3 regions of the Methyloterricola oryzae genome follow, and region 2 is predicted to be linked to each of the others. Evidence: predicted binding sites of a transcription regulator. Region 2 holds the regulator's gene; each other region holds the start of a gene.
What was found. The regulator HrcA, encoded in region 2, represses chaperone genes, less so after heat shock. The targets are predictions, from matches to a motif close to TNTTAGCACTCNNNNNNNNNGAGTGCTAANA.
Positions count from the first base shown of each region.

Region 1: a site for HrcA is predicted at 4,042-4,072, ahead of rpoH (RNA polymerase sigma factor RpoH). Genes of this name have one in related genera too.
Region 3: a site for HrcA is predicted at 4,537-4,567, ahead of groES (co-chaperone GroES). Genes of this name have one in related genera too.

Region 1 is NZ_JYNS01000022.1:26,826-36,664, reverse strand. It holds gene EK23_RS19185 (NADH-quinone oxidoreductase subunit N) at 1-1,054, shown strand, start outside; gene EK23_RS19180 (ferritin family protein) at 1,323-1,787, shown strand; gene EK23_RS19175 (Nif3-like dinuclear metal center hexameric protein) at 1,922-2,689, shown strand; gene EK23_RS19170 (formate/nitrite transporter family protein) at 2,724-3,965, shown strand; gene rpoH (RNA polymerase sigma factor RpoH) at 4,111-4,968, shown strand; gene EK23_RS19160 (SDR family NAD(P)-dependent oxidoreductase) at 5,183-6,034, opposite strand; gene EK23_RS19155 (radical SAM protein) at 6,031-7,206, opposite strand; gene EK23_RS19150 (glycosyltransferase family 4 protein) at 7,203-8,426, opposite strand; gene wecB (non-hydrolyzing UDP-N-acetylglucosamine 2-epimerase) at 8,525-9,574, opposite strand; gene EK23_RS19140 (SGNH/GDSL hydrolase family protein) at 9,587-9,839, opposite strand, start outside.
Region 2 is NZ_JYNS01000009.1:94,279-104,117, forward strand. It holds gene EK23_RS13220 (hypothetical protein) at 140-508, shown strand; gene recN (DNA repair protein RecN) at 666-2,345, opposite strand; gene EK23_RS13230 (NAD(+) kinase) at 2,348-3,229, opposite strand; gene bfr (bacterioferritin) at 3,313-3,777, opposite strand; gene hrcA (heat-inducible transcriptional repressor HrcA) at 3,947-5,008, shown strand; gene grpE (nucleotide exchange factor GrpE) at 5,090-5,704, shown strand; gene dnaK (molecular chaperone DnaK) at 5,782-7,716, shown strand; gene dnaJ (molecular chaperone DnaJ) at 7,795-8,934, shown strand; gene dapB (4-hydroxy-tetrahydrodipicolinate reductase) at 8,945-9,766, shown strand.
Region 3 is NZ_JYNS01000005.1:85,055-94,893, forward strand. It holds gene EK23_RS08915 (protein adenylyltransferase SelO) at 1-264, shown strand, start outside; gene EK23_RS08920 (HAD family hydrolase) at 320-1,069, shown strand; gene EK23_RS08925 (hypothetical protein) at 1,116-2,210, opposite strand; gene EK23_RS08930 (DUF4410 domain-containing protein) at 2,242-2,928, opposite strand; gene arsC (arsenate reductase (glutaredoxin)) at 3,014-3,883, opposite strand; gene EK23_RS08945 (CBS domain-containing protein) at 3,909-4,364, opposite strand; gene groES (co-chaperone GroES) at 4,628-4,918, shown strand; gene groL (chaperonin GroEL) at 4,968-6,608, shown strand; gene EK23_RS08960 (glycosyltransferase) at 6,776-8,026, opposite strand; gene EK23_RS08965 (HAD-IIB family hydrolase) at 8,031-8,849, opposite strand; gene EK23_RS08970 (sugar phosphate nucleotidyltransferase) at 8,846-9,839, opposite strand, start outside.

The sequences.
Region 1 (9,839 bases), on a different contig from region 2:
CCTGGGGCTGGAGATCCTCAGCGTATCCCTCTTTCCCATGGTCGCCTTCCGCATCCGCGAGGGGAACTCCATCGAAGCGGGGGTGAAGTACCTGATTCTGTCCGGCATCGCCTCGGCCCTGCTCCTGTTCGGCATGGCCCTGATGTACGCCGCCTTAGGGGTCTTGTCCTTTCGCGAACTGGCCGCGGCTTCCTTTGGCAGCCCCCTGGTGGTGGTGGGCGGCCTCATGCTGCTGGCGGGCCTGGGCTTCAAGCTGTCCCTGGTGCCCTTCCACCTGTGGACACCCGACGTCTACCAGGGCGCGCCGGCGCCGGTGACGACCTTCCTGGCCACCGTGTCCAAGGGCGCCGTGTTCGTGCTGCTGCTACGCCTGTGGCAGAACGGGCAGGTGCAGCCGATGGAACCGTTTCAACTGGTCCTGGGGGGCATCGCGGCGATCTCCATCCTCGCCGGCAATGTCCTGGCCCTGTTGCAGCAAAGCCTCAAGCGGCTGCTGGCCTATTCCTCCATCGCCCACATGGGCTACGCCCTGGCGGCCTTCGTGGCAGGCAGTGCCCTGGGCGGGCCGTTCCAGCCGGAGAGCGTGGCCTTCTACTTGGCCGCCTACGTGCTGACCAGCCTGGTGGCCCTGGGCACGGTTTCGGCCCTGTCCTCGGAGGCGGAGGAAAGCGAGCACCTGGAGTGCTATCGCGGCCTGTTCTGGAGCCGCCCCCTGATCGCGGCCCTGCTCACCGTGAGCCTGCTGTCCCTGGCCGGCATCCCGCTCACCGTCGGCTTCGTGGGCAAATTCTATGTGTTCGCCGCCGGCGTGGAAGCGGGGCTGTGGTGGCTGGTGGCCGCCGTGGTACTCGGCAGCGGCCTGGGACTTTATTATTATCTTCGCGTGGTGCTGGTCATGATCGATACGGCCGGCGACCAGCAAACCAGTGAGCCCGCCGGCTCCAGCCTGCTCGCCCTGAGCGGCATGACCCTGGCGGTGCTGGGCCTTGGAATCTATCCCGAGCCACTCATGCAGGCCCTGCTGAGCATGGCGAGGGTAGTCGTGCATCCCTGAAGGAAGGGGGATCGCGTGGCGCAGGGACGCAGCGCAAAACGGCGCGCGCGGGAATCGCCGGCAAGGTCCTCGAAGACTTGCCGGGGTTCGTCACCGGTCCGACCGATGACGAGCGGGACCAGCGGTAGCAGTTCAAGGTCCCGCCGTGAGAGGGGTTCCCACAGGAACTGTCGATTTGCAGTGGATGGAAAGTGCAATTCCGGCGAAGCGGCTGGCCGCCGATCCGGAAGGTCTTAGAAATATAAATACAGAAGGTAGGAGATCTGTCATGCACAACTTTGAACAAGTCAAAGACGTCCTGGACCACGGCCGGCAGTTGCATGCCGACCTCAGGGGATTCTACGAATCCCTCAACGAAAGGGAGCAGCAGGCACGCGTGCACCTGTTGCTAGATTACCTGAGCCGCCATGAGCGGCACCTGGAAGAAACCGTCGCCCGCTTCGAGGGAGAAAGCAGGCGGCAGGTGCTGGACACCTGGATGCAGTACGCCCCCAGCATCGACGTGAACAAGCTCATCAACGTCAAGAGCCTCGCCGCCCATGGCGACATGTCGGTGGACGAGGTGGTGCGCCTGGCCATCGAGTTCGACGACGCCATGGTGGAACTGTACCGGGAGGCCGCCGACGAGGCCGACATTTCCCGCGTCAAGGATGTCTTCCGCAATCTGGTGGAGTTGGAAAGCCACGAGAAGCTGAAGATGGTCCGCGACACCCTGATGTTCGGCGACATGTAGCCACGGACCTCGCACCGGGGTTGCCCGCCCATCCGTGGCGAGCGACCCCGGCGCCTCGTTTCATCCGAACCGGCCCCAAAGCCGGCCGTCTTTTTGCGGCCAATCATTTCTTCCGCACCACCTTCATTGGCACCATGAGTATCCAACGACATGCCCTGGAATCCTACTTCGCCGCCTTGCTGCGGCCCGAGGGCTTCAAGGATTACGGCCCCAACGGGTTGCAGGTGGAAGGCGCGCCGACGATCGACCGCATCGCCTTTGCCGTCTCGGCCACGGCGGAATCCGTTAACGGCGCGGTTGCGTCCGGCGCTCAGGCCCTGGTGGTGCACCACGGCCTGTTCTGGAAGTTCCATGGCGCCAGGCCCCTGGTGGGACCCTTTGCGAAACGCATCTTTCCCCTGGTGCGGCACCAAATCAATTTGTTCGCCTATCATTTGCCCCTGGACGCCCATCCGGAACTGGGCAACGCGGCCATGCTGGCGAAGGGGATCGGATTGCAAGACCTGGAACCCTTCGGCGATTGCAACGGCGCGCCCACCGGCGTGAGAGGCCAACTGGACCAGCCGCTGGACGCCGCTAACCTGCGCGAGCGGCTGGAATCGCTGCTGAAACATCCCGTGTTGTTGGCCTCTCCGGATCAAGCCGGAGCCATCCAGAGCATCGGCATCATCACGGGGGGCGCCAATGGCGACTGGAAGCTGGCCGCAGCGGAAGGGCTGGATGCCTATATCACGGGCGAGATGAGCGAGCACGACTGGCACGAAAGCCGCGAGGCGGGCGTGACCATGTTCGCCGGCGGCCATCACGCCACCGAGCGGCTGGGCATACAGGCTTTAATGGCGCGGTTGGAAGAGGATTTCGGCGCCGACTGCCTGTTCCTGGACAGCGCGAACCCGGCCTGACAGGCTTAAATGGATTCCACTTAAAGGCGAGAGCATGGCCAATAATTCCATCGAAAGCTTGATGCCCCGCGATGTCGCCATGCAGGCGGAAAACGCCGGGGTCATCAAGGCCAATCTGGATTTCATGTCCACCCTGATGCTGTCCCTCCTGGCTGGGGCCTTCATCGGCTTCGGCGCCGTGTTCAGTACCACGGTGATGACGGGCAATGGGCTGGACGGGGCCATCAAGCTCCCCTTCGGCTTGATCCGCCTCATCGGCGCCGCATCCTTCTGCCTGGGCCTGATCCTGGTCACCATCGCCGGGGCCGAGATGTTCACGGGCAACGTCCTGTTGGTGATGGCGGCGGCCAGCCGCAAAATCAGCGCCCGCAAGCTGAGCCGCAACTGGAGCATCGTGTTCCTGGGCAACCTGGTCGGCGCCACGGCCACCGCCTACCTGATCTTTCTCACCGGCCAGTACATGCTGATGAACGGGCAGGTGGGTCGCATGGCCCTGGAGATTGCCCGGGTCAAATGCGAGCTGAGCTTCAGCCAGGCACTGATGCGGGCGCTTTTTTGCAACACCCTGGTGTGCCTCGCCATCTGGCTGAGCCTCTCCGGGCGCACCGCCATCGACAAGGTGGCGGTGATCCTGTTTCCCATCACCGCCTTCGTCACCGCCGGCTTCGAGCACTGCGTGGCCAATATGTACTTCATGTCCATCGCCCTGTTCATCAAGGATGGGGTAGACCCCGGCTACTGGCAGCAGATCGGCGCCAGTGCCGAGCAATTCGCCGCGATTACCTGGAAGAACTATCTGCTCGGGAACCTGCTGCCGGTCACCGTCGGCAACACCTTGGGCGGGCTGGTGGTGGGGCTTATGTACTGGGTCATCTACTGCCGCTCCAACATCATGCTGCGTTCGGAGGACAAGGAACTGCTGCGGCGCCTGACCTATGGCGGCCGTCGCCAGGGCAAGCGGGCGGACGTGCAGGGCATCGCCATCTTCCGCTTCGGCGGACGCCAGTTCCACGGCAAGCTGCGCAACCTGAGCGAAGCCGGGGTGATGGCCGAATTCTACGAAGCCACCGGACTGCCTGTGATCCAGGACAGCATCCACATGGACCTCAAGATCAACAACGGACAACTGGAACTCAACGACCTGCCGGGCATCATCGTCAACAGCAATACGGACAAAAACCTCATGGGCCGGGATTTCCTCACCTACTCGGTCCGCCTGGGCAAGATCAGCGACAAGGCGCGGGCCGAATTGAAAAAGCTGGTCGCGCATAACTAAGCTCCGGACGCGGCGGCTACGAGCAATATTCCGTCCGTAATCATCCCGATGCGCTCCACCCCGGAACTTCTAAAATCGTTAGCACTCCAAAGAGCAGAGTGCTAACATTGTGAACGCTCGATTTGTTGATTCAACAGGAACAACCATGAGTAACGCCTTGTCACTACCGGTCAACCTATCCCTCGGTTCCATCGAGGAGTATGTCGGCGCCGTCAACCTGATGCCCCGCTTCGACGCGGAGGAGGAGCGTGCCCTCGCTCGCCGCTTCCGCGAGGAAGACGATCTGGACGCCGCCCGCCAACTGGTTCTGGCCAACCTGCGTTTCGTTGTACACGTGGCCCGCGGCTACATGGGGTACGGATTGCCGCTGCCCGACCTGATCCAGGAAGGCAACATCGGCCTGATGAAGGCCGTAAAGCGCTACGACCCCGATGTGGGCGTCCGCCTGGTTTCCTTTGCCGTGCACTGGATCCGGGCCGAGATCCATGAATTCATCATCCAGAACTGGCGCATCGTGAAGGTGGCCACCACCAAGGCTCAGCGCAAGCTGTTCTTCAACCTGCGCAAGTTCAAGAACCGTCTGGGCTGGTTCAGCCAGGACGAAGCCCGCGCCGTGGCCGACGAACTGGGCGTGGATGTAAGCAGCGTCTACGAGATGGAGAGCCGCCTGAGCAACCAGGACATGGCCTTCGACGCCCACGCGGAAGATGACGGCGACGAGCGCGAGGTGGCCCCCGCTCAATACCTGCAGCAAGTTAACGCCGATCCGGCGGAAGTGCTGGCGGAGCGGGAATGGGAGTCCAGGGAACAGGAGCGACTCAGCGCCGCCATCGAGGAACTGGACGAGCGTAGCCGGGACATCCTCGCCAGCCGCTGGCTCGCCGAGGAAAAGCTGACCCTGCACGATCTCGCCGCGCGCTACAACGTGTCCGCCGAGCGCATCCGCCAGTTGGAGAACAGCGCCATGAAGAAGCTCAGGAAAACCCTGGCCGCGCCTGCCTGATCGCGGGCCAGGCGATCATCCCGCTACCCAGCCCTGTCGCGCCCGCGACGGGGCTTTTCATTTTGTCCCACAGAACCTTGGGATGTCCCAACCTGGGAGACGCATCATTCGCGGCATGTCCCGAATCGATGCGCTCATATTCACGCAAAACATCCTATTCCGATCGCACCGGATGACCCGCCGGAATTCATCTCGAAGCTGATTTCCAGCGGCATCACTGCTTTCCCGTAGCAAGCGGACGCTTGATGATCCTCTCCTTAAGCCCTTGCGGGAGGAACTGCCAGACCGCCAGTTTCAGCTTCGCTTTCCTGCCCACCACATGGCGGAACGACGGCTTCGCCGTCTGCAGAATCTGCAAGACCTTCCTCGCGACCGGCTGAGCATCCTCGGCGGATTCCCCCATCCTGCCGACCTTCTCCGCCCAATCGCTGAAACTGGCATCCAGATGCGGGTCGGCAAGCGCATCGGAGCGCCCCAGCAAGAGAGCCCTGGCTTGCCGCAGCATCTTCTCCCAATGCGGCGTGCCGATCATGCCAGGGTCGATGACGCTGACCGCGATGCCACTGTTCGCAAGCTCGGCTCGCAGTACCGCGCTGATCGCATATAGCGCGAACTTGGTCGCGCTGTAAGCGCCGGTAAACACACCCGGAATGTAGGCGCTGGTTGAACCGATCATGATGATCTTCCCGGCGCAAGGCTGCAGCAAGGGCAAGCAGTTCCGCACAACCCGCATCGGGCCAACGACATTGACGTCGAACAGGGTCGTCAGTTCCACACTTTCCAGGTATTGGAGCGGTCCGGAGAGACCCACCCCGGCGCAGTTAACCAAGCCCCGCAGTTGGCTTCCGGATTGCGCAATGGCCGTGGCGGCAGCGGCAACACTGTCATCGCTAGCGATGTCCATCGCCAGCGGGATAATCTGTCCGCCCGCCGCGGGCCCGAAAGGCGACGACTGCAGTTTGCGCATTCCCGCGTAAACCGTATACCCCTCCGCCGCCAGCAATTCAGCACAACTGCGACCGATTCCGCTCCCGGCGCCCGTGACGAGAACAGCCTCCTCTGTCATGCCGTGTGGGCTCCTTCGGAGGCGGCATGCGCGGACAGACGGGCTCCCGGCTGCCGATAGCGCGACATGACATAAGCCCAGGCCGGATGTTTCAGCTTGTCGCCCGGCACGGCATGAAAGCCGGCGCTGCCGAAACGCTGTACATAGGTTTTCCAACCAAAATCGCAGACCGTTTCGTAACGGCACTGACGGCACGCGGGAAGGCGGGTCTTTCTCAGGAGTTCGACCCAGCGCGTGAGGCCCGCGACCTTGATACCCAGCCAGCCATTTCGCCAGGGAACGGACCACTCCTTGGCCAGCAGGAACCCGCCGGCACAGATCACGTCGAACGCGAGGCCCTTTAAGCTTGAGCCTGCACGCCGCACCCGATTGCTGAAGTAATAGTTCCAGTCATCCGGGTCGTAGCTTTGCTGGTAGAGGTTCATGACGTATTCCTCATAGCCTTGCATGAAGCAAAACGGAAGATACTTGACACTCACCGGCGGGAGACGGGGCTTAAAGCGATCGATGGCCTCCTTGATGGCGGCCGCCGCTTGCTCATAGTCTACAAAAAAGCGTGGGTCCGTGTTGCCGGCCTCCGCGACCGGACTGAATACCGCCATGTGGATGCATTGCGCTCCCAGGCCCAGCGCCAGCCCGAATATGGCAGGCACATGCCCGACGTTGAGCCCGGTGACCGTGGTCGTAATCCGGCAGCGGACACCCAACTCACGCATATGGGCAAAAGCCTGCAGAATCTTCGAAAAACTGCCGGGAATGGCGGTGTGCTGGTCGTGAATTGCGTCATCAGGGCCATGCAGGGAAAACAGCACGTCGTTCACACCGGCTTGTGCCAGGCGCGCGGCATACCCGGCATTCGCAAGCCTGAGGCCATTGGTGATCAGGGAAATATTGGAAAACCCAAGTTCGCGCGCGTACTTGACCAGATCGAGCAGGTCGCCTCGAATCGTCGGTTCGCCCCCGGTGAATTCCACTTCGCTGGCGCCGAGGCCACGCAAAGCTGCCAACTGTCCTCGCAACGCCTGGTAGGTGGGCTCAAGCTCCACCGGATTGTCGAGAAGGTCCTGATAATAGCAAAAGCCGCAGCGCGCATTGCATCGAAACCCCAGCCGGATCTCACCGCGCTGGGATAAGGGTATCGCTTTCGCAGGCAAACCCGATTCGCGCTTCATCGCACCCCGAGCGAGGCATAAAGCGCAGTGATCCGCTCGACATAACGGGCGCTGGAAAAATTCTGTTCGATCGCACGCTGGCAGGCCGCACCCATTTCCTCAATCCGGCTGGACGGCATTCGCATCACAGCGGCCAAGGTTTCCGCCAAGGCCTCCACCGACCCGCTGGGGAACAGCCAGCCCGTTTCCTCATGCTCAATCAGTTCGGGAATTCCGCCGATATCGGCGCCGATCACCGGGCGGGCCAGCGCGAAGGATTCCAGTATGCTCATCGGATTGTTTTCGTACCATTCCGCAGCCAGCACCGTGGCCCGTGAAGCCAGGATTTCGTCACGCAGGCGATCGGTATCCAGATGGCCGAGAAATTTGACATCGGCCTGGAGACGTTCCGCCAGTTCCCGCAACCCCGCCTCATCAGGACCGTGGCCCGCGAGGCGCAGACCGACGCCCGCCGCTTTCGCCGCCCGGATCAGGGTATGCAGGCCTTTCTCCGCAGAAAGGCGCCCGAAATACAGGAACGACTGGCCAACAGGATGGCCGGAGGCGCTGGAATCGACGTCGACGAAATTGGGAATGTGCACGAAGCGCTCACGCGGCCACCCCCAGGCCACCAGTTTGTCGATATAGAATTGACACGGCGACACAAAGCGGTCGATGTGGCGGCCGTAGGAATCCAATATTTTGTGCAACAGCCCTTCCAGATAAATCACACTGCTCAAGGCCAGGGAATTCTTGATGCAGCGCTGCTTGACCACCTGATGTATTCCGCCATCCTTGCAGCTTTCGCAGATACCCCTTTGGTTATACATATGGTAAGCGGGGCAGGCGATTTTCAAATCGTGCAGCGTCATGATGGCCGGCACGCCAGCGTCATGGATGGCCCCAAGTATCGAGGGCGACAAATGGTGGTAGATACTATGCAGATGACAGATATTCGGTGTTGTTTTTTTCAATAATTGTTGGATGCTTCGCCTGGCTTCCAGCGAATAAATCACTTTCGGTACGCGCCGCAGCTTCTGCCAAAGGGAATAGTTCTCGCCGAACTCCACATCGGTAGCAAAATAGCTTGACCATTCGCTGGGGAGATTCTGTGGATGGCGCATGGCAAATGGGACGACACGCCAGCCCTGGCGCTGAAACAGCTCGTTATGACCGAGGTAAACCACCTCGGAACCATCGCGGCGGTAGTAATAACTGTTGACGGAAAGTAGGGTTTTCAAGTCAAGCTTATCTCGGCAATAGCGAATTCGGTCGTCGGATTCTGTTGCTGCGCATCAATGAAAGACTGGAATCCATCGGCGATACCCTAAATCGCCCATCAACCGAACTCACGCAAAATGCGCTCGAGGATGCGCTGACCCGCACCCGGCCCGCCGTATATCGGCGGCCAATCACGCGAGCGCAAGGCTAAGGCGGCCTGCACGGCGGACACGATATCATCGCCTCTAAAGCCGCTAAGTGCGTTGGCGCCATGCTGCACGGTCAGATGACGCTCGGTATTTTCACGAATCGTCACGCAGGGAACGCCGAGCATATAGGCTTCCTCCTGTATGCACCCGCTATCGGTCAGGACAGCGGCCGCGTGCTTCTGCAAGGATAGTGAATCGAAGATGGGCAAGGGCTCCAGCACAGTGACCTGTCCCAGAATATCCCATGGGATGCCATGCCGCTGCATGGCATCTCGGGTACGGAGATGCATAGGGAGAATCAGGGGACATAGAGATTCGGCAATCCGGGCAAAGGAAGAAAATACCTCGCGCATTCGGTTTGGGCATTCGGTGAATTCCCGCCTGTGCATGGTGGCAAACAGATAAGGGCCTTCGATGATCGTGGGAGGGACCAAACGGGATGCAAAGTCTTCCAGAACGTCGGCTGTCGTATTGCCTTCCACAAAAACCTGCCCTCTGACGGATTTACTGGACCGCAAGGCTTTAGCCTCATATGCGGTGTACGCCACCAACAAATCAGCCACCGAATCGACCATGATGCGGTTGCGCTCTTCCAACATGTATCGGTCGCCCGAGCGCAAACCGGCTTCGATATGGGTCAGGGATATATCGGAATACAGCGCCGCCACGGCACCGGCAAGCGCGGCGGCTGTGTCTCCGTTCACGACGACATGCGTGATCCTATTTTCTCGAAAAGTATCCTGCAGCCAATCGATGGCCGCACCCAACCGATAGGTGCCAGGCAAGTGAAAGTCGGGCTGGTACGCCATATCCTCGTACATGACGGAGCACATCGATTGGGCAACGTGCTGGTTGGTGTGCAATACCCGAAATGGTACGCCCTCATTCCTTAAGGCTTTGACAACGGAGTAATTCTTGACAATTTCAGGCCGGGTTCCCTGCACCACCGCAATGCGCATGCTCTTACGCCGTCAAAACGCAGTGATGGCATCAGCAAAAGCTTGGGCTACCGCTTTGTTTCCCGTCTCGTGAAAGTGAACCGGATCGACAAAACATTCTTGCGACAAACCTTCGAATTCCACCAGCCGGGCAATCGCTGAAGCTTCAACGCAGCGGCGAATGGCGGCGTTATAAGCCGATCGACGCTCACGGGTATCCACGGGGAAAAAGGCATGGCCGTCTGGCCAGATCGGAGGAATCTCTCCACAGTACACCGCACGAAAC
Region 2 (9,839 bases):
AAGCGACGGCGAGGCGTCACGGAAACAGGGAGTTTCCCCGAAGTGTGAGGTAGTTCGCATTTTTCGCCTGACGCTGGTGGGCGAGTGCCGCTAGCCTTTTTGTCAGTGTTTCGCTGCAAAAGGGCAGGAGGAGGTTTCCATGAGTTCAGTGGTCAGGCATTTTGATCTCGCGGGTGGCTTCGGGGTCGCATCGGAGTCCAGCCGAATCAAGAAGTTCGCACTCGTGTCGGCGGGCGCGATCTTATTCCTGCTTTTCTGGGACAGTGTGCTTCCGGCCTTGGCGCATCTGCTCATTTTGGGCCTGGAGGTGCTGGAAGCCCTAATGGATCACATGCTGGAGTCGGTGTTCGGTCTGGACGCATGGACTGCGCAGTTGGTGACGGCCTGGACCGGATTTTTCATCGGTCTGAAGATCGCCTTCGTGCTGGCGCGGAAGCTGCGCGAGGTCTATCGCCGGGTAACGGCCCGGGTCTTGGCCTGGTGCGACAGCCACAACCTGCATCTCTAGATTTAGACTTTTTGCGGTCACGAACAGCCGCCTGGGGCGGCTGTTCTCGTTGATTGGGGTATGTAGGCGTCGAAGCCGGAAGGCCAAAACGAAGACCTCCAGGAGCTATACCGCACCCCTCATAGGGCCTGGCGGGAGGCGAAACCCCGCGCAGGGATCAGCGGTTCGTAGCGCTGTTCAACATTTCTTCCGCATGGGCCAGGGTCTGCTCGGTGATGCGCACGCCGCCGAGCATGCGGGCGATCTCGTGCTTGCGCTGCTCCCGGTCCAGTTCGCGCACGCCCGTCTGGGTGCGGCCCGACTGGCTGGTCTTCTCCACCAGCAGGTGTTGATGACCCTGCGCCGCAACCTGATGCAAATGGGTGACGCAGAATACCTGGCGTCCGACGCCCAGGGCCTGCAATTTCTGACCGACGATCTCGGCCACGCCGCCGCCGATGCCGGAATCCACCTCGTCGAATACCAGGGTCGGGGTGGTCTTGGCATCGGTGGCGGCCACTTGAATGGCGAGGCTGATGCGGGACAACTCGCCGCCGGATGCGACCTTGCCCAAGGGACGCGGCGGCAATCCCGGATTTGCGCTCACCAGGAATTCGATGCGGTCATTGCCCTGGGGTGCCGGCGCGGCGTCCTCCTCGACGCTGGTCTGCACCAGGAAATCTCCCTGCGGCATGCCGAGTTCCCGGATCATGCCGGTGATCTGAGCCTGCAGGCGGGCAGCCGCGGCCTGCCGGCTCTGGGTCAGGCGCGCGGCTGCCTGGTCGAAGCTGGCCTTGGCTCCCGCCAGTTCGGTTTCCAGCGCTTCCGCGCGGCCGCTACCCAGTTCGATGGCGTTGAGTTCGACGCGCAGGGATTCCAGGTGCGCGGCGAGTTCCCTTGGGCCCACTTGGTGTTTGCGGGCCAGGCGATGCAGGACGCCGAGCTTTTCGTCCAGCCAGACCAGACGCGCCGGGTCCGCTTCCAGTCGCTCCAGGCCGCGGCGCAGCAATTGGCTGGCTTCCTTGACCTGGATCTGCGCTTCCCGCAACAACTGCAGTGGCTCCTCGAATTCCGGGGCGAGGCGCGCGACGTCTTCCAGTTCGTGGCAGGCCTGGGTCAAAAGGGCGTTGGCCGAGTGCTGCTCGTCCTCGTAGACGCGGTCTAACTGGCCTTGGCCGGTGCCCAAGATCTTGCCCACGTTGGCCTGGCGCACCTGCTCCTCGGACAGCGCCTCGTAATCCAGGGAGTCCACCTCCATCTGCTCCATTTCCGCGATCTGGTAACGCAGCAGTTCTTCCTTTGCAGCTCCGGTAGAGGCGGCTTCGCGCGCCTGTTCCAACTGCTGGCGCAGGGCACGCCAGCGTCGGGCGTGTTCAGCGACTTCACTCAGCAAGTCGCGGTTGCCTGCGTAGCCGTCCAGCAGGCGGCGCTGCTCGTCCGCTTGCAGCAGGCGCAGATGGGCGTGCTGGCCATGGATCTCGACCAGGCCCGAGGCCAGTTCCTGCAAGGCTTGCAAGGTGGTGGGGCGGCCATTGATGAAGGCCTTGGAACGGCCGTCGGCATTGACCACGCGCCGGATGAGGCAGTTGCCGTCCTCATCCAGCATGGCGTTCTCCGCCAGCCAGGCCTGCGCTTCGGGGGCGTCGGTGAGGGAGAAGGACAGGTTGATCTCGGCGCGGGCGGCCCCGGGGCGAACAAAGCCCGAGTCGGCACGCTCGCCCAGGGCCAAGGCCAAGGCGGTGAGCAGGATGGACTTGCCGGCGCCGGTCTCGCCGGTCAGCACGGTCAGTCCCTCCTTTAAATCCAGGTCCAGCGCTTCAACCACCGCCAGCTCCTTGATGCTCAGATTCTCCAGCATGCTCAGCTCCGGTAGCCGCTACTCCAATGCAGTTTTGCCCGCAGGATCTCGAAGAAGTCGTAGTCCAGCGGGTGCAGGATGCGGAACGGGCGGTCCTTTACGATCTCGATGCGGTCGGTGATCTCCACGTCCGGTATGGAGATGCTGTCGCAGGTGACCTGGGCGCGGAACTGCTTGCTGGGACGGAAGGTGATTTCCACCACGCTGTCGTCGGCGATGACCACCGGGCGGTTGCTCAGGGTGTGCGGGTTGATGGGCACCAGCACGATGGCATTGAGGGTCGGATACAGGATCGGGCCGCCGCCGGAGAGGGCATAGGCGGTAGAGCCAGTGGGGGTGGAGACGATCAGGCCGTCGGAGCGCTGGGAGTTGAAGAAGTGACCGTCAATGGAGGTGACGATCTCGATCATGCTGGTGGCGGTAAAGCTGTGGATGACCGCCTCGTTCACCGCCGTCTGCTCGTAGATCACCTGCCCGTTGCGGATGATGCGGGTGCGCAGGAGATGGCGCTGCTCGGCGCTATAGTGGCCGTCCAGAATTTCGTCCAGGCGCGCCAGGGAATCCTGCGGCGAAATGTCCACCAGAAAGCCCAGGCGGCCCAGGTTGACGCCGATCAGCGGGACATCGTGCTCGGACAGCAGGCGGGCGGCGCAGAGGAGCGTGCCGTCGCCGCCTACCACGATGGCCAGATCGCAGGCGCTGCCCAGGTCCTTGAGAAGTCGCACCTGCTCCGGTGTGTGCTCCACCAGTGGCGCGCAACCACGTTCCAACAGCACCTCCCGGCCGCGCGCGAGCAGGTGCTGGTTCAACGATGTCAGGGTTTCCGCGATATGCGGCGCATCCGGCTTGCCTACCAGGGCGACGCGCCGGAACGGCTGCTGCACGGCGTGATTCTGGGCGCTGTTCTCCATCAGCGATGCAGCAGTCGGTTGGGCGGGGGCGTGTCTCTTCGCTGGGACAGGCAGAGTTACATCTGCGACTGCAGGTAGTTATGGATTCCCACGGAATCGATCAGGGACAACTGGGTTTCCAGCCAGTCGATGTGTTCTTCCTCGTCCTCCAGGATTTCCGTCAGGAGGTCGCGGGATACGAAGTCGGCGGCAGTTTCGCAGTAGGCGATGGCTTCCTTGAGCAGCACATGCGCCTGGTGCTCAAGGTCCAGATCGCAACGCAGCATTTCCGCGGGGTTCTCGCCGATGCGCAACCGGCCCAGTTCCTGCAGGTTGGGCAGTCCTTCCAGGAACAGGATGCGCTCGATCAGTTCGTCGGCGTGCTTCATCTCGTCGATGGATTCCTTGTAGACCTTTTCGTTGAGCTTGTGGAAGCCCCAATTCTTGTACATGCGGGCATGCAGGAAGTACTGGTTGATGCCGATCAGCTCGTTGGCCAGTACCCGGTTCAGATATTCGATGACTTTGTTTTCGCCTTGCATAGTGAGGCTCCTTGGGACAGTCGGGTGGCGTGTGGGTGCAGCAAGACCCGCGCCGCGCGGGCCCGCCGATGCCGGCTATAGTATGTGCTTCTTGACACATTATCTAGGGGTTGCTAATTTTGGCACTCATATCAACAGAGTGCTAACTCCACATCCTTCGAGGGTCTGCGTGGCGAATCATCCCGAGTTGAGCGAACGCGCACAGTACCTGCTCAAGGTGCTGGTGGAGCGTTACATCAACGACGGTCAGCCAGTCGGTTCCCGTGCCCTGTCCCGGGACGGTGGACTCAAGCTCAGCCCGGCCACCATCCGCAATGTGATGGCTGATTTGGAGGACCTAGGCCTCATCACCGCGCCGCATACCTCGGCCGGCCGTATGCCCACGGTCAGCGGCTACCGTTTCTTCGTCGATTCCTTGTTGACGGTGCGTCCCCTCAAGCAGGAACTGGCGCTGCAGTTCCAGCATGACCTGGATACCTCGGAAGACCCGGACGAAGTGCTGGAGCGCGCCTCGCGCCTGCTTGCCGACATGACCCACATGGCGGGCCTGGTCTCGGTGCCGCGGCGGGAAACCACCACCTTTCGCATGATCGAGTTCCTGCCCCTGTCGGAGCAGCGCATACTCGCCATCCTGGTCACCAACGAGCAGGAAGTTCAGAACAAGATCATCCAGCCTTCGCGGCGTTTCAGCGCGGCGGAGCTGACCTCGGCCGCCAACTACCTTAACGCTGTCTACGGTGGCCTGGATCTGGCTACGGTGCGGGAGAGCCTGTTGAAGGACTTGCGCGAGACCCGCGACCGCATGAACCAGGAAGTCCTCAATGCCAGCGAGATCGCCGAGCTGGCGCTCACGGGGCGCGAGCGGCGCGAGAAGAAGCCCTATCTTCTTTCGGGCCAGACCAACCTGATGGACTTCGGCGAGCTGGCCAGCATGGACAAGCTGCGCACCCTGTTTTCCGCCTTCCAGCAGAAGGAGGACATGGTGCATCTGCTGGAGCGCTGCCTGGACACGCCGGGCGTGAAGATCTTCATCGGCGAGGAATCCGGCTGCGAGGCCTTGGAACCCTGCAGTCTGGTGACGGCCCCCTATGCCGTGGACTCCGGCACCGTCGGCGTGTTGGGCGTCATCGGGCCCACCCGCATGGAATATGAGCGCGTCATTCCCCTGGTCGACCTGACGGCAAAATTGTTGGGCGCCACCTTGAATCAGAAGTCTTTGTCCCCATCTTAACGCGGACACTTCAGAACCCTTAGTCGCGGCGGGTGCCCTCAGGGCACATCCCGCCTCAGCCCACATTATTCAGGAGCAACGATGAGTGAAGACCACCCTTTGCAGGAAGTCCCGCAGGAAACCGAGATAAGCGTGAAGCCGGTGGAGGGAGAGAGTCAGTCCCAGGAAGAGCCGGCCACCGAGGCCCAGGTTACAGCCGAGCAACTGGCCGCGGAACTGGCCGAGGCGAGAAGGGCCGCCGAGGAGAACTGGGACAAGGCGGTAAGGGCCCAGGCGGAAATGGAAAACCTGCGCCGGCGCACCGACAAGGACCTGCAGAACGCTCACAAATACGGTCTGGAGAAATTCGCCAAGGAACTGCTGCCGGTGCTCGACAGCCTGGAACTGGGCATACAGGCGGCGGCGGGAGACAGCCCCGAGGTGGCCAAGTTGCGGGAGGGCAGCGAACTGACCCTCAAGCAGTTCCGCAACGTGCTGGAAAAGTTCAACGTGGTGCCGGTGGAGCCCCTGGGCCAGCGCTTCAATCCCGACCTGCATCAAGCCATGGCCATGGAGCCCAGCACCAGCGCGGAGCCCAACACCGTGGTCAAGGTGTTCCAGAAGGGCTATCTGCTCAACGACCGCTTGCTGCGCCCCGCCATGGTGGTGATTGCCCAGGCGGTGGCCGAGCAGCCTCATCTGGACGAGAAGGCTTGAAATCCCGGAAGGCGCTCCCCATAAACTGACCAGACCGAAATTTCCCATAACAATCAGAATTCAGCTTGGAGATCTAAATGGCCAAAATCATCGGAATCGACCTGGGCACCACCAATTCCTGCGTGGCGGTGCTGGAAGGCGGCAAGGCACGCGTGATCGAGAACAGCGAAGGCGCCCGCACGACGCCTTCCATCATCGCCTACTCCAGCGAAGGCGAGGTGCTGGTCGGCCAGTCCGCGAAGCGCCAGGCGGTGACCAATCCCAAGAACACCCTGTTCGCCATCAAGCGCCTGATCGGCCGCCGCTTCAAGGATGACGTGGTGCAGAAGGACATCAAGATGGTGCCCTACAAGATCGCCGAGGCGGACAATGGCGACGCCTGGGTGGACATCAATGGCAAGAAGATGGCGCCGCCGGAGATTTCCGCGCGAGTCTTGATGAAGTTGAAGAAGGACGCCGAAGCCTATCTGGGTGAGGAAGTGAAGGAAGCCGTCATCACCGTGCCGGCTTATTTCAACGACTCCCAGCGCCAGGCCACCAAGGACGCCGGCCGCATCGCAGGCCTCGAGGTCAAGCGCATCATCAACGAGCCCACCGCCTCGGCCCTGGCCTACGGCATGGACAAGCAGCGCGGCGACCAGAAGATCGCGGTCTATGACCTGGGCGGCGGCACCTTCGACATCTCCATCATCGAGATCGCGGAAGTGGACGGCGAGCACCAGTTCGAGGTGCTTTCCACCAACGGCGACACCTTCCTGGGCGGCGAGGACTTCGACCTCCGCATCATCGATTACCTGGCGGACGAGTTCAAGAAGGAGCAGGGCATCGATCTGCACAACGATTCCCTGGCCTTGCAGCGTCTGAAAGAGAGCGCGGAAAAGGCCAAGATCGAGTTGTCCTCCAGCCAGCAGACCGAGATCAATCTGCCGTACATCACGGCGGATGCCTCGGGTCCCAAGCACCTGAACATGAAGTTGACCCGCGCCAAGCTGGAAGCCCTGGTGGAAGACCTGATCGAGCGCACCAAGGGCCCCTGCCTGACCGCCCTGAAGGATGCCGGCCTCAAGCCTTCCGAGATCGACGAGGTGATCCTGGTGGGTGGCCAGACCCGCATGCCCAAGGTGCAGGATTTCGTGAAGGATATCTTCGGCAAGGAGCCGCGCAAGGACGTCAACCCGGACGAGGCCGTGGCCCTGGGTGCCGCCATCCAGGCGGGCGTGCTGGGCGGTCAGGTGAAAGACGTGCTGCTGCTGGACGTGACCCCGCTGTCACTGGGCATCGAGACCCTGGGTGGCGTCATGACCAAGTTGATCGAGAAGAACACCACGATTCCCACGAAGACCAGCCAGGTGTTTTCCACTGCCGAGGATAACCAGTCCGCGGTGACCGTGCACGTGCTCCAGGGCGAGCGCGAAATGGCGCGCGACAACAAGTCCCTGGGCCGCTTCGACCTGTCGGACATCCCCATGGCGCCGCGCGGCGTGCCGCAGATCGAGGTCACCTTCGACATCGACGCCAACGGCATCCTGCATGTGGGCGCGAAGGACAAGGCCACCGGCAAGGAGAACAAGATCGTCATCAAGGCCTCCAGCGGACTTTCCGACGAGGAAGTCAAGCAGATGATCAAGGAAGCCGAGATGCACGCGGAGGAAGACCGCCGGATGCACGAACTGGTGAACGCGCGCAATCACGCCGACGCGGTGATTCACGCCGCCAACAAGACCGTGCATGAACTGGGTGACAAGGTCCAGGCTGACGAGAAGACCAAGATCGAGGAAGCCATCAAGGAGCTCAAGGCGGCGATGGATGGTGACAGCAAGGACGCGATCGAGAGCAAGACCCAGGCGCTGACCGAGGTCTCCGGCAAGCTGGCCGAGCGCCTCTATGCCCAGGGCGGTCCTGGCGGCGGCGAGCCGCCGGAGGGCGGGGCTGGCGGCGGCTCCGAGGAAGGCACCAAGACCGACGACGTTGTCGATGCAGAGTTCGAGGAAGTCAAGGAAAACAAGAGCTAAGTTGCCGGCAACCCTTAAGGACCGCCGCCTATCAACCCTTGAATAGCCGCAGGTGTCGAGCCTGCGGCTCATTGCATTATGGCCAAAGAAGATTATTACGAACTGCTCGGTGTGCCGCGCAACGCGAGCGACAGCGACATCAAGAAGAGCTTTCGCCGGCTCGCGATGAAGTATCATCCGGACCGCAACAAGGACAATCCCGAGGCCGAGGAGAAGTTCAAGAAGATAAAGGAGGCCTATGAGATCCTGTCGGATGGCAAAAAGCGCTCCGCCTACGATCAGTTCGGGCATGCCGGCGTCGATCCCAGCATGGGTGGCGGCGGAGGCTTCGGCGGCTTCGGCGGTGAGAGTTTCAGCGACATCTTCAGCGACGTATTCGGCGACATCTTCGGGGGCGGCGGTGGCCGTCGCCAGGGCCGAGCCCAGCGCGGCGGCGATTTGCGCTACAACCTGGACCTGAGCCTTGAGGAAGCGGTTTCCGGCACCGAGGTGAAGATCCGGGTACCCACCTACGTGACTTGCGGCGAATGCAGCGGCTCCGGCGCCAAGAAGGGTTCGGGGCCGGTCACCTGCACCACCTGTCATGGACAGGGGGCCATCCGCATGCAGCAGGGCTTCTTCGCCGTGCAGCAGACCTGTCCCGCCTGCCGCGGCAGCGGACAGCAGATCAAGGACCCGTGCCGCGCCTGTGGCGGCCAGGGTCGCGTACAAGAGACCAAGACCCTGTCGGTCAAGATACCGCCTGGCGTCGACGTGGGCGACCGCATCCGCCTGGCGGGCGAAGGCGAGGCCGGGGAGGCGGGCGGGCCGGCCGGCGATCTGTATGTGCAGATCAACGTCAAGGAGCATCCCATATTTACCCGCGACGGCGCCAACCTCTACTGCGAGGTGCCCATCAGCTTCCCCACCGCCTGCCTGGGCGGGGAACTCGCTGTGCCTACCTTGGATGGCAAGGTGATGCTGAAAATCCCCTCGGAAACCCAGACCGGCAAGCTGTTCCGCCTGCGCGGCAAGGGTGTCAAGCCGGTGCGTGGCGGCGAGATCGGCGATCTGCTGTGCCGGGTGCGGGTGGAAACGCCGGTGCACCTGACCAAGGAACAGGAAGAGATCATCCGCAAGCTGGACGAATCCCTCAGCGGCGGCGGCAGCACCCATAGTCCGCAGGCCCATGGCTGGCTGGACGGCGTGAAGCAATTCTTCGACAAGTTGGGTCTGTGAGGCGCATGGCATGACAAATCAGAACCTGATCCGTATCGGCATCGTCGGCGCCGCAGGACGCATGGGGCAGACCCTGCTGCGGGCCGTCTTCAACACGCCTGGCACGTTGCTCGGGGCGGCCATCGAGCGCAAGGACAGCCCTGCCGTGGGCCGTGACGCGGGAGAAATCGCTGGCCTGATGCGCCTGGATATTCCGGTGGTGGACGATCTGGCGGCCGTCATCGCGCAGTTGGATGTCCTCATCGACTTCACCCGCCCGGAATCCACCTTGGAGCATGTGCGCCTGTGCGCGCAGCATGGCGTCCGTCTGGTGATCGGCACCACCGGCTTCACGCCGGAGCAGCGCCAGACCATCGAACAGGCCGCGCAAGGCTTGGCCATGGTGCTGGCGCCCAATATGAGCGTGGGGGTCAATCTATCCCTCAAGCTGTTGGAAATGGCGGCCAAGGTCATGGGTGACTACACCGATATCGAGATTGTCGAAGCCCATCACCGCCACAAGGTGGATGCGCCTTCCGGCACCGCCTTGCGCATGGGCGAGGTGGTGGCCAAGGCCCTGGGCCGGGATCTGGCCGACTGCGCGGTCTACGGGCGCGAGGGCATCACCGGCGAGCGTGACCGCAAGACCATCGGCTTCTCCACCATCCGCGCCGGCGACATCGTGGGCGAGCACACGGTGATGTTCGTCGACGAGGGCGAGCGCATCGAAATCACCCACAAGGCGTCCAGCCGCATGACCTTCGCCCGGGGCGCGGTGCGCGCGGCGCAGTGGATCATGGCCAAGGAGAAGGGACTGTTCGACATGCAGGATGTGCTCGGACTGAAGGCTTGACCGCGATTTTCCAAAGGCAACGATCGCGGGCGTGGTCTTCCATCCTCTACGGTACGGGCGCCGCATAGACAGA
Region 3 (9,839 bases), on a different contig from region 2:
GCGCAGTGGCGCGAACGCCTGGCGGTTGAAGCCGCCACGCCGCAGGAGCGTGTGGCTGCAATGCGCCGGGTGAACCCCTACGTCATCCCGCGGAATCACCGGGTGGAGGCGGCGCTGAGTGCGGCCGTGGCGGGTGATCTGGAGCCTTTGGATCGGCTTCTGCAGGCGCTTGCCGACCCGTGGACCGAGTGCTCGGCAAATGCCGATTTCACCCGGTCGCCCGAGCCCCACGAAGTGGTGCAGAAGACTTTTTGCGGAACCTGAAGTGCCATCCGTCCGGACGATAGTTTTGTAACATCAGACCGATTTCTCCATTTGCATGAAAGATTCGATCGTTTACGCCCTCGACTTCGACGGCGTCATCTGCGACAGCGCCATCGAGACCGCCATTGCCGGCTGGAAGGCGGCCTGCCAGCTCTGGGGCGACATGCCGGCGGAAGTGCCACCCGAGCACGTGGAAGCCTTTCGCCAGGTCAGGCCCATCATCGAGACCGGCTACGAGGCGGTCCTGGCCATGCGCATGTTGCATCAGGGGGCGTCCGTTCCAAACCTTTGCGACACCTACACGCGGGAATTTCCGCGTTTGATGGCGCAAGTCGGCATCGACAGCGAGGGCCTCAAAACCTTGTTCGGCGCAACACGGGATGCCTGGATCGCCGAGGACGGCGCCGGTTGGGTGTCGGAGAATCCGCTTTATCCGGGTGTCGCGGAGAAGCTGACCAAGTTGGGCGAAACGCGGGAATGGTACATCGCGACCACCAAGCAGGAGCGTTTCGTGGAGATGATCTTTAAGGCCAACGGCATCGAACTGGATGCGGAGCGGATTTACGGCCTGGATCGCAACATCGGCAAGGGCGAGGTCTTGAAACTCCTGTTGGAAAGACATCCTGGCCAGATGATCCAGTTTGTCGAGGATCGCTTCCTTACCCTCCAAAAAGCCGCGGAACTGGCAGAACTCGCGCCGGTGCAGATGGTCTTCGCCCTGTGGGGTTATAGCAGCGAGGAAGACAAACGTCTCGCGCAGGTTCATGGCTTCGCGTGTCAGCCACTGGACCAGTTTCTATCCTGAGCGCGACCAAACCCACCCTCCTGAATGACGGGAAGGGCGCCGCGTTTCAGCGCACCGGTATGGTCAAGGTCGGTCCTACGGATTTCGCGGCGCCTGCCTGCAGTCGGAACAACTGCATCAGCAGCATGAAGGTGGACTTGGATTCCAGGTCGTTGTCCGCCAGGTAGAACCAGTGCCCCCGGTAGGGAACGGCCAGGAAAGCCATGTCCGGCGGATCGTCGCTCTGGCGAACGTGGAACACGTTGCCGGCCGGTGTGCTGCCCCAGTCGAACTGGGTTCCGTCGGGATTGCGCGTCACGGTCACCAGGCCTGCCGTCTCGTGCGCTTTCGGCGCGTCCACATGCTGGGACAGGTAGAAGAAGATACTCATCAGCGAACGCGTGCGGATGGAGATTGTGTCCGGCCCCGCTTTCGTGAAATCGCTGGTGACGCGATAGACCTCCCGCGCCGGGTCCAGCCCCAGCAGTGCCTTGAACTCCGCAATGCGATCCCGGTAGGCCGGGGTCGAGAGCACGTGCAGTTCCGGTTCCTTGGTCGCGGGATTGACCTGCGGAACGATCAGGTGTTCGCGGCTGACCTCCTCGGCGAGATCTACGAGGCGGCGAAATTCTCGGTCAGGTTTGGGGGCTCGGGCAGGCGTGGGTCCCGAGGCGCTGGGCGCATTCTCGATGCCATTGATCCGTTCCACGCAGATGCCGAACACGCGTTTCGCACTCCAGCCCGAGCCCGACAGGGAAAAGAGGGTTTCGATGGAGATGGGGCTGAGCAGGCTCTTGACGAAGCCTTCTCCCTGCAAGGGCGTGTAGGAGATGGTTGGCGAGGTGGTATAGGCGGCGCCCAGGCTGTACTTGATGAGGTCGCTGCCGCCGTTCAGCCCGATTTCCGACTGGTCGAGCCCTGCGCTCATGTCCAGTTTGAGGGTGGCGGTCACGTTGGCCACGTCGAGGAAGAAGGCGGGGTCGCGATAGTGCAGGCGCACCACGTTATGCACGAACTGCTCGTTCATGCTGCCGACAATGGCCTCATTGTAAAGCGGGTGAGTTCCGCGGAGCCGGTCGGGGCCAAACGAATCGCAGCCGGTCAGCAGGCCGGCTGCCGCGAGCAGGAAAACCCTCATGGCGGCGCGGCGCGTCTGTCGCATGCGGCAAAACCCCGCGAGAACGCTGAACGACTCAGTTGCTCGAATGGCTCCCACCCTGTTCCACTTGCCGCCAGAGCTTCATGAATTCCCCGGCAATCTGTTTGGCCGAGTTGGAAACATCCTTGCCCGTGGCATTTTTCTCCAGAACGAACTTGGCTGCCGCGACGTAAGGGTTCTTGGACACGATGGCGCCAGGCATTTTGCTCCCATCCTTCGACGTCCCGAAAACGGCGAACGGCGCCGCGCTATGCTGGCTTTGCAGATCGCTGACCGTAACCTGGATTTCCATCTGCGTGGAGCCTTTGCCGAACCCCATGACCGCGCGCTTGATGCGGTTGCCTTCGTCCACGTCGAGAAAAACTCCTTGGATCAGCCACCCTTGCGAAGGTCGCCCGTACTGGCCGCCGGACAGACGCACGGCGTTGACGCCCTGAGCCTGCAGTTCCTGGGTGAGGTCCTGCGCCAGGCCGCTGACGATGGTCGCGGCGCTCTGCGCGGGGTCGCCGCTGCCCAGCGGCGTGGGCATGCCATTGCCCGCCTCGGCCAGGGGCCGGTGCATGAGCCCGGGCAGCAGGCCGCGAGCGCCCTCATCGGGATGAAAGTTGGCGGAATCCAGCTGAAAGTCCGTGACATAGACCTGGCTCGGTAGCGCTTGGGGTAGTGCGGCGTGCGGGCTCTCCTGAGCGACCTCGATGCCGCCGGTGGCGCTGCGATTCAAGACGCGGCAGCCAGCTGTCGTCAATGTAAGCAGTGCCAGCAGGCAGACTGTAAATCGATAGGCGAACACTGGCGATCCGGTTCAGTTAAAGTATTTCCAGCACCTTCTCGGGGGGGCGGCCGATGACGGCCTTGCCGTCGGCAATGACGATGGGGCGCTCGATCAGGATGGGGTTGTCCACCATGGCCTGGATCAGAGCCTGGCGGGTCAGGTCCTTGCTGTCCAGGCCCAGTTCCTTGTAGATGCTTTCACCCGTGCGCATCAACTCTCGCGGTTCCATGCCAAGCAGGGCCAGAATTTCCTCCAGCCGCGCCGCGCTTGGGGCGGTCTTTAGATATTCGACCACATCCGGTGCCAGCCCTTTGTCCTGCAGGATCTGCAAAGTCGAGCGGGACTTGCTGCAACGGGGGTTGTGGTAGATGGTGATGCTCATGCGTGTCTCCGTGCCGGGTGTAGGGAATGGCCGCGTCTGCGCGATCGTCTCCCGATGCGGGCGGTGGCCCGCGCAGTAGGAGCGCGCCGGGTCGATTATAAAGCGTTCCGCCAGGGCGCTCCGCCCCAGCAGCACGCGGAACATCATGGTTTCGCGGTTGTTCAGGGTCAGTTCAATGGGCCAGGAATGCGATCCGAGGGTGATGTCGGACTGGATCACATAGCGCAGTGCGCGGTGACCGCCGGAGTCACTCACGCGGCGGCGGTCAACGACACGCGCCTCGCACTGGCAAAGACGCTTGCGGTTGCGGCGCGCCGGGTGGACTTTAAAACGGACCCAGTCATCGCCGGCGCGCTGGAAGGGCTCAAGATCGAACGCGCCCAGGGAGGAAGTGCGGGCGCCCGTATCGATCTTGGCCTGCATGGGCGGCAGTCCGAGTCCGTCCAGCCGGATCCATTCCCGCCAGCCGATGGTTATTTTGCCGGCGGGTGACAGCCCAGGGTCGTTGCTGACCGAAATCACGCGCCCGGGACCTCGGCACCACGCCTCAGACGGGAGGACGAACCTTGCTTTCGCGCTGGCGTTCGCTGGCTGCGAGCTTGGAGAGTTCGGTCAACTGGGTCGCCATCACTTCCAGGATGTCGTCCCAGGACAGGATGCCTACCACGGCGCCCGAGGAATCCACCACGGGAACCCGGCGCACGCCCTTGGCATGCATGTTTTTCAGTGTCTCGTAAAGGCCGTCCTGTTCGTGGGCGGTAACCAGTTCGAAGCTCATGATATCGCCGATGGTGACATCTTCGGGACCGATTTGCGCGGCCAGCACTTCGATGACCAGGTCGCGGTCGGTGACGATACCGATGGGCTTGCCGCCTCCCGCCTGCTTTTCCACCACGACCAGACTGCCGATGTGATGCTGCCGCATCAGCTTGGCCGCTTCGACGATGGAATCCTCCTTGCTGATGACGACGGTATTGCGGTTACAGAATTGGCCGACAGACATAAGGGCTCCGGGAGAAGGTTCATTGTGGGCGGATATTTTAACCCGGATTGCAGTCCGGCGCTGATTCGCTCCGAAACGGCTCTTGAAATCCGCGACAGGCGCCTCATATCTGGCAGGACTGACGCGGCGCCGCGCGGGCCGAAACCCTTGACAAGCATCATCAGGCCGCTATTATTGGCACTCGCATTGAGCGAGTGCTAACAGGCAGGCCGCCGGCGCTCCAGGAATCCCGATTTTTTGCTTCATCTAAACAGGAGAACCCGATGAAAATTCGTCCGTTACATGACCGTGTAATTGTCAAGCGTCTGGAAGAAGAGCGCACCACCGCCGGCGGGATCGTGATCCCGGACTCGGCCGCTGAGAAACCGATGCGTGGCGAAATTATCGCTGTCGGCAACGGCAAGATCCTGGAAAACGGCCAGGTCCGTGCTCTCCAGGTCAAGGTCGGTGACAAGGTGCTGTTCGGCAAGTACGCCGGAACCGAGGTCAAGATGGATGGCGAGGAAATCGTCGTGATGCGCGAAGAAGACATCATGGGCGTGATCGAAGCCTGATCCACCTCCGTTCCCCGAACCAACTGACTCAATCAAGCAAGGTAATACTATGGCAGCAAAAGACGTGAAATTCGGTGATGACGCTCGTTCCCGCATGGTGCGCGGCGTCAATATTCTGGCCACCGCGGTGAAAGTGACCCTGGGCCCCAAGGGCCGCAACGTGGTCCTGGAGAAGAGCTTCGGCGCGCCGACCGTGACCAAGGACGGTGTTTCCGTCGCGAAGGAAGTCGAACTGAAAGACAAGTTCGAGAACATGGGCGCGCAGATGGTGAAGGAAGTCGCTTCCCAGACCTCCGACGTGGCCGGCGACGGCACCACCACCGCCACCGTGCTGGCGCAGTCCATCCTCAATGAAGGCCTGAAGGCGGTTGCCGCCGGCATGAACCCCATGGACCTGAAGCGCGGCATCGACAAGGCCGTGGCCGCCGCCGTGGAAGCCATCCATGAAATGTCCGTGCCCTGCACCGACAGCAACGCCATCGCCCAGGTGGGCTCCATCTCCGCCAACTCCGACGAGAGCATCGGCAAGATCATCGCCGACGCCATGGACAAGGTGGGTAAAGAGGGCGTCATCACCGTCGAGGACGGTTCCGGTCTGGAAAACCAGCTGGACATCGTGGAGGGCATGCAGTTCGACCGCGGCTACCTGTCTCCCTATTTCATCAACAACCAGCAGAGCATGAGCGCCGAGCTGGAGAATCCCTTCATCCTGCTCTACGAGAAGAAGATCTCCAACATCCGCGAGATGCTGCCGGTTCTGGAAGGCGTGGCGAAAGCCGGCCGTTCCCTGCTGATCATCGCCGAGGACGTGGAAGGCGAAGCCCTGGCCACCCTGGTGGTCAACACCATGCGCGGCATCGTGAAGGTCGCGGCTGTCAAGGCTCCGGGCTTCGGTGACCGCCGCAAGGCCATGCTGGAAGACATCGCCATCCTCACCGGTGGCACCGTGATCTCCGAAGACGTGGGTCTGAGCCTTGAGAAGGCCACCCTGAACGAGCTGGGCACTGCGAAGAAGGTCCAGGTCAGCAAGGAGAACACCACCATCATCGACGGCGCCGGCAGCCACGACAAGATCGCTGGCCGTGTGCAGCAGATCCGCAAGCAGATGGATGACACCACTTCCGACTACGACAAGGAAAAGCTGCAGGAGCGTCTGGCCAAGTTGGCAGGCGGCGTTGCGGTGATCAAGGTGGGCGCTGCCACCGAAGTCGAGATGAAGGAAAAGAAGGCCCGCGTGGAAGACGCCCTGCACGCTACCCGCGCTGCTGTTGAAGAGGGTATCGTTCCTGGCGGCGGCGTGGCCCTGATCCGTGTTCTGCAGAAGATCAAGGAGCTGAAGGGTATCAACCACGACCAGGATGTGGGCATCAGCATTGCCCGCCGCGCCATGGAAGAGCCGCTGCGCCAGATCGTCAGCAACGCCGGCGACGAGGCCTCCGTGGTCTGCGCCAAGGTTGCCGAGGGTACCGGCAATTTCGGTTATAACGCGGCTACCGGTGAGTATGGCGATATGGTTGCCATGGGCATCCTGGACCCGGCGAAAGTCACCCGCACCGCGCTGCAGAATGCCGCTTCCGTTTCCGGCCTGATGATCACCACCGAAGCGATGGTGGCCGAGGAGCCGAAGGACGAGAGCCCGATGCCGGGCGGCGGCATGGGAGGCATGGGCGGCATGGACGGCATGATGTAATCAGGCCAGTCCCATCTGCTCCAGCCCGCTCGTTCCGCGAGCGGGCGACAGCCAGATCGAAAAGCCTCGTCCGGGTAACCGGGCGGGGCTTTATGCTTCTGGCGCTTTGGGAGTCAGCGAGTGACGCTTTGCATGGCTGGGTGCTGAAGTTTGGGTGTTTAGCCGTGTTAAGCGGGTAGCAGGGCCTCGTACGTTCCGGCAATCGCTTGCGCCACGGAGGTCCAGGCGTAGCGCTTGTGCGCCTTGCCGTGGGCTGCCTTGCCCATGGTCTGGCGCTGAGCCTCCGGCGCCAACAGGAACTCGGCGATGCGTCCGCCGAACTCCTCCGGGTCCAGGGGGTTCGCCAGAAACCCATCGACCCCTGGACTGACGATGTCGACCGGACCACCGTGGCAGGTAGCCACCACCGGCGTGCCCGAGGCGAAGGCTTCCACCAGCACCAGGCCGAAGGGTTCATAGTGGGAGGGGCAGAGGAACAGGTCGGCGGCGCGGTAATGGGCCTTGAGCGCCTCATCGTCCAGGCGCTGGAACCAGTGGATATGCCGCTCGATGCCCAGTTCGCCGGCGCGTTTGCGCAGGGCATCGCGATAGGCTCGTTCCTCGGGGTTGGGCCGCGCGGGGCCAGTCGGAAGGCAAAAGGTGACGGTCTGACCCGTTTGGCTCAAACGCTGCGCTACGACGTCCACCGCCTCCAGCAGTTCCAGAAACCCCTTGCGCGGGTCGAGGCGCCCAGCGCTGAACAGCATGAAGTCCGTGTCATAGCCCAGTTGGCGCTGCAAGGCGCGCTTGTCGGCGCAGGGCGAGAAGCTTTCCACGTCCACGCCGCCGGGCACGATCGCGATCTTGCCGGGCGCGCAGCCGTAACGGCCGGTGAGGGCCTCTCTTTCATTTCCGCTCAGGGCGATGACCGTGTCCGCCGCCGCCAGTATCCGGCTTTCGGCGCGGACGCGCAGGTCATAGCGAAACTGCGAGCCATCGGGCGTTTCGTCGGGTAGGCGGTCGCGCTTGAGCGCGCCCAGGGAATGGCTGGTGAACACCAGCGGCTTGCCCAGGGCGAGGCTCGCCATGAGCGCCGCTGCGCCGCCGTCCCAGTAGTGGCCATGGAACACGTCGGCGTCGGCCAACCAAGGCCCATGCTCCTGCAGCACCTCGGCCACGAAGGCGGGCAGGTGGGGCCCCAGGTCCTCCTTGCGCAAAAAGCCTTCGGGCCCCATGGCGATGCGAAAGACGTCGGCACCCGCCGCGATGGCCTCCTGGGGAGGCTTGTCGCCCCAATGGCGGGTGAAGGCGCGCAATTCATGACCCTGGGCTGCCAGTTGCGCCGCCACCTGGGCCTCGTAGAGGCATTGGCCGCCGGCATCCGGCTCGCCGGTAGCCGCCAGGGGGTCGCTGTGGGGGCAGAAGAAGGCGATGCGCATGAACCTAGTGCGCTTGCCGCCGCGCGGCTTGCTGTGCCTGTTCGGGCAAGGGCCAGAGCCGATAATGGCGGAGCCCTTCGATCACGCCATCGCCGTAAGCGGCGCGCGCGAAATAGCAGCGCGACCCCGATGTCTGGCCTCTCAGCCACTGCGATACGACGTCTTCCGGCGTATTTCCCACCAAGGTCCCGCGTACGCCCGAGATCAGCAGGTCCAGGTCGTTGCCGGAGTCGCCGGCAAAGAACACGTCCCCCGTGCGCACGCCAAGGCGCCTCGCCAGGTAGGCCACCGCGTTGCGCTTGCCGGCCCGGCCGGGAACGATGTCCAGCAGCGCCCTGCCGCTGCCTTCCTCGGTGCTGACGATGAGTTGCAGGCGCTTGTCCGTGTCGGCAAGTCGCCGGACGATGTCTCTCTGCAGGTCCGGGCAGGCGGGACGCGGGTAGTAGAAGCTCAGCTTATGCGGTCCCTGCTTTGCCTTTTCCTGCGGGCTCAGTTCGGCAATATCGGCCAGCGCGCCGAGCAAGGCCTGGCTGTCCAGTGGCGCGCCGAGCCGGGTCTGCCATTCCATGTCGGGCGTGCCGGCACCGTCGTGGATCTCCGTGCCTACGTTGCATACCCAGATATCTGGATTGGGGAGCCCGAATGCCTGGACGCCTTCGCGGCCCAAGGCCAGGTGTCTTCCGGTCACATAGCAGACGGGAATGCCGGCATCCTGCAGGTGTTGCAGCAAATAGCGGGTTCGATCCAGGCAGCCCGGTGCCTTGGGTGCGCCCGTGTTGGGCAGCAAAGTGCCATCCAGATCGGAGGCGAACAGGAATTTCATGGCGCTACCCTGCGCAGGCGTTGATTCACCTCGCTTTCCAGGGTCGCGAGCAGGGTGGCGTTGGGGGCTTCCAGGGTGATTTCCAGTTGCGGCAGGTCGGAGCTCGGCAGGACGTAGACCCAGCCGAACTCCAGCGCCAGGCGCAGGCCCTCGGGGATCGATTCGCGCTGGGCCTCGGGGAGTTCGCCGAGTTCGCGCATCACCCTGCCCATCTCCCCCCAGGGGCAGGGGATCGACATGCTGCGGCGGTAGCTCAAGGGAACCTGGCGCTCGAACTCGTGCAAGGACAGATTCCGACTACCCAGATATTCCAGCAGCCGCAGCGCGCCCGCTACCGCGCCGTAGCCTAGATAGTAATGGGTCAGATGCAGCCAGGCTTCGTTGTGCCGGGTGCTGGACAGCACGGCGTGCACCTGCGCGCCGGCGTCCTTGTGGGTTATTACGACGGGCCGCCCGTTCGCCTCGGCCAACTGGTCGAGGAATTCCGGATGGTCCGGGGGCAGAAACACGGGATCGTCGGCCGGGGCGCTGAGGATGAAGGCGGCCGCCAGCAGTTCCTGGGTTCGCTGGGGACGGTGCACGGCGCCCACTTCGTCCACCAGGGTGAGTTGTTCGCCGTGCTTTTCAATCACCATGGCGATCTTGTGGTTGAGTTCGGCGGCGCTGGCGATTCGCTCGTAGGGCACGGGCGATGTGGGCCAGCGCTCGTCCGCTTGCTCGCCCAGGCCGGGAATCCGGCTGCTGCCGAGGAGCTCGGTAAGGATGTGCGCCAGGCTGAAAAAGGGGCAGTAGTGGAGCACTCGGTCATGCCAGGGGCGCAGCGCGTCTCTGTGGAGGAACTGCTCGATGTGTTCCAGATAGCGTTCATTCACCCGGCCCGGATAGGTAAGGTTCCCCACGCTGTCCACCGCCACCTTGGGGAATTCGCCGCGGAAAAATACCGCTTCGATCTTGCGTCGGGTCTGCCGGACCAGGGGCAGCCCGTCGCTG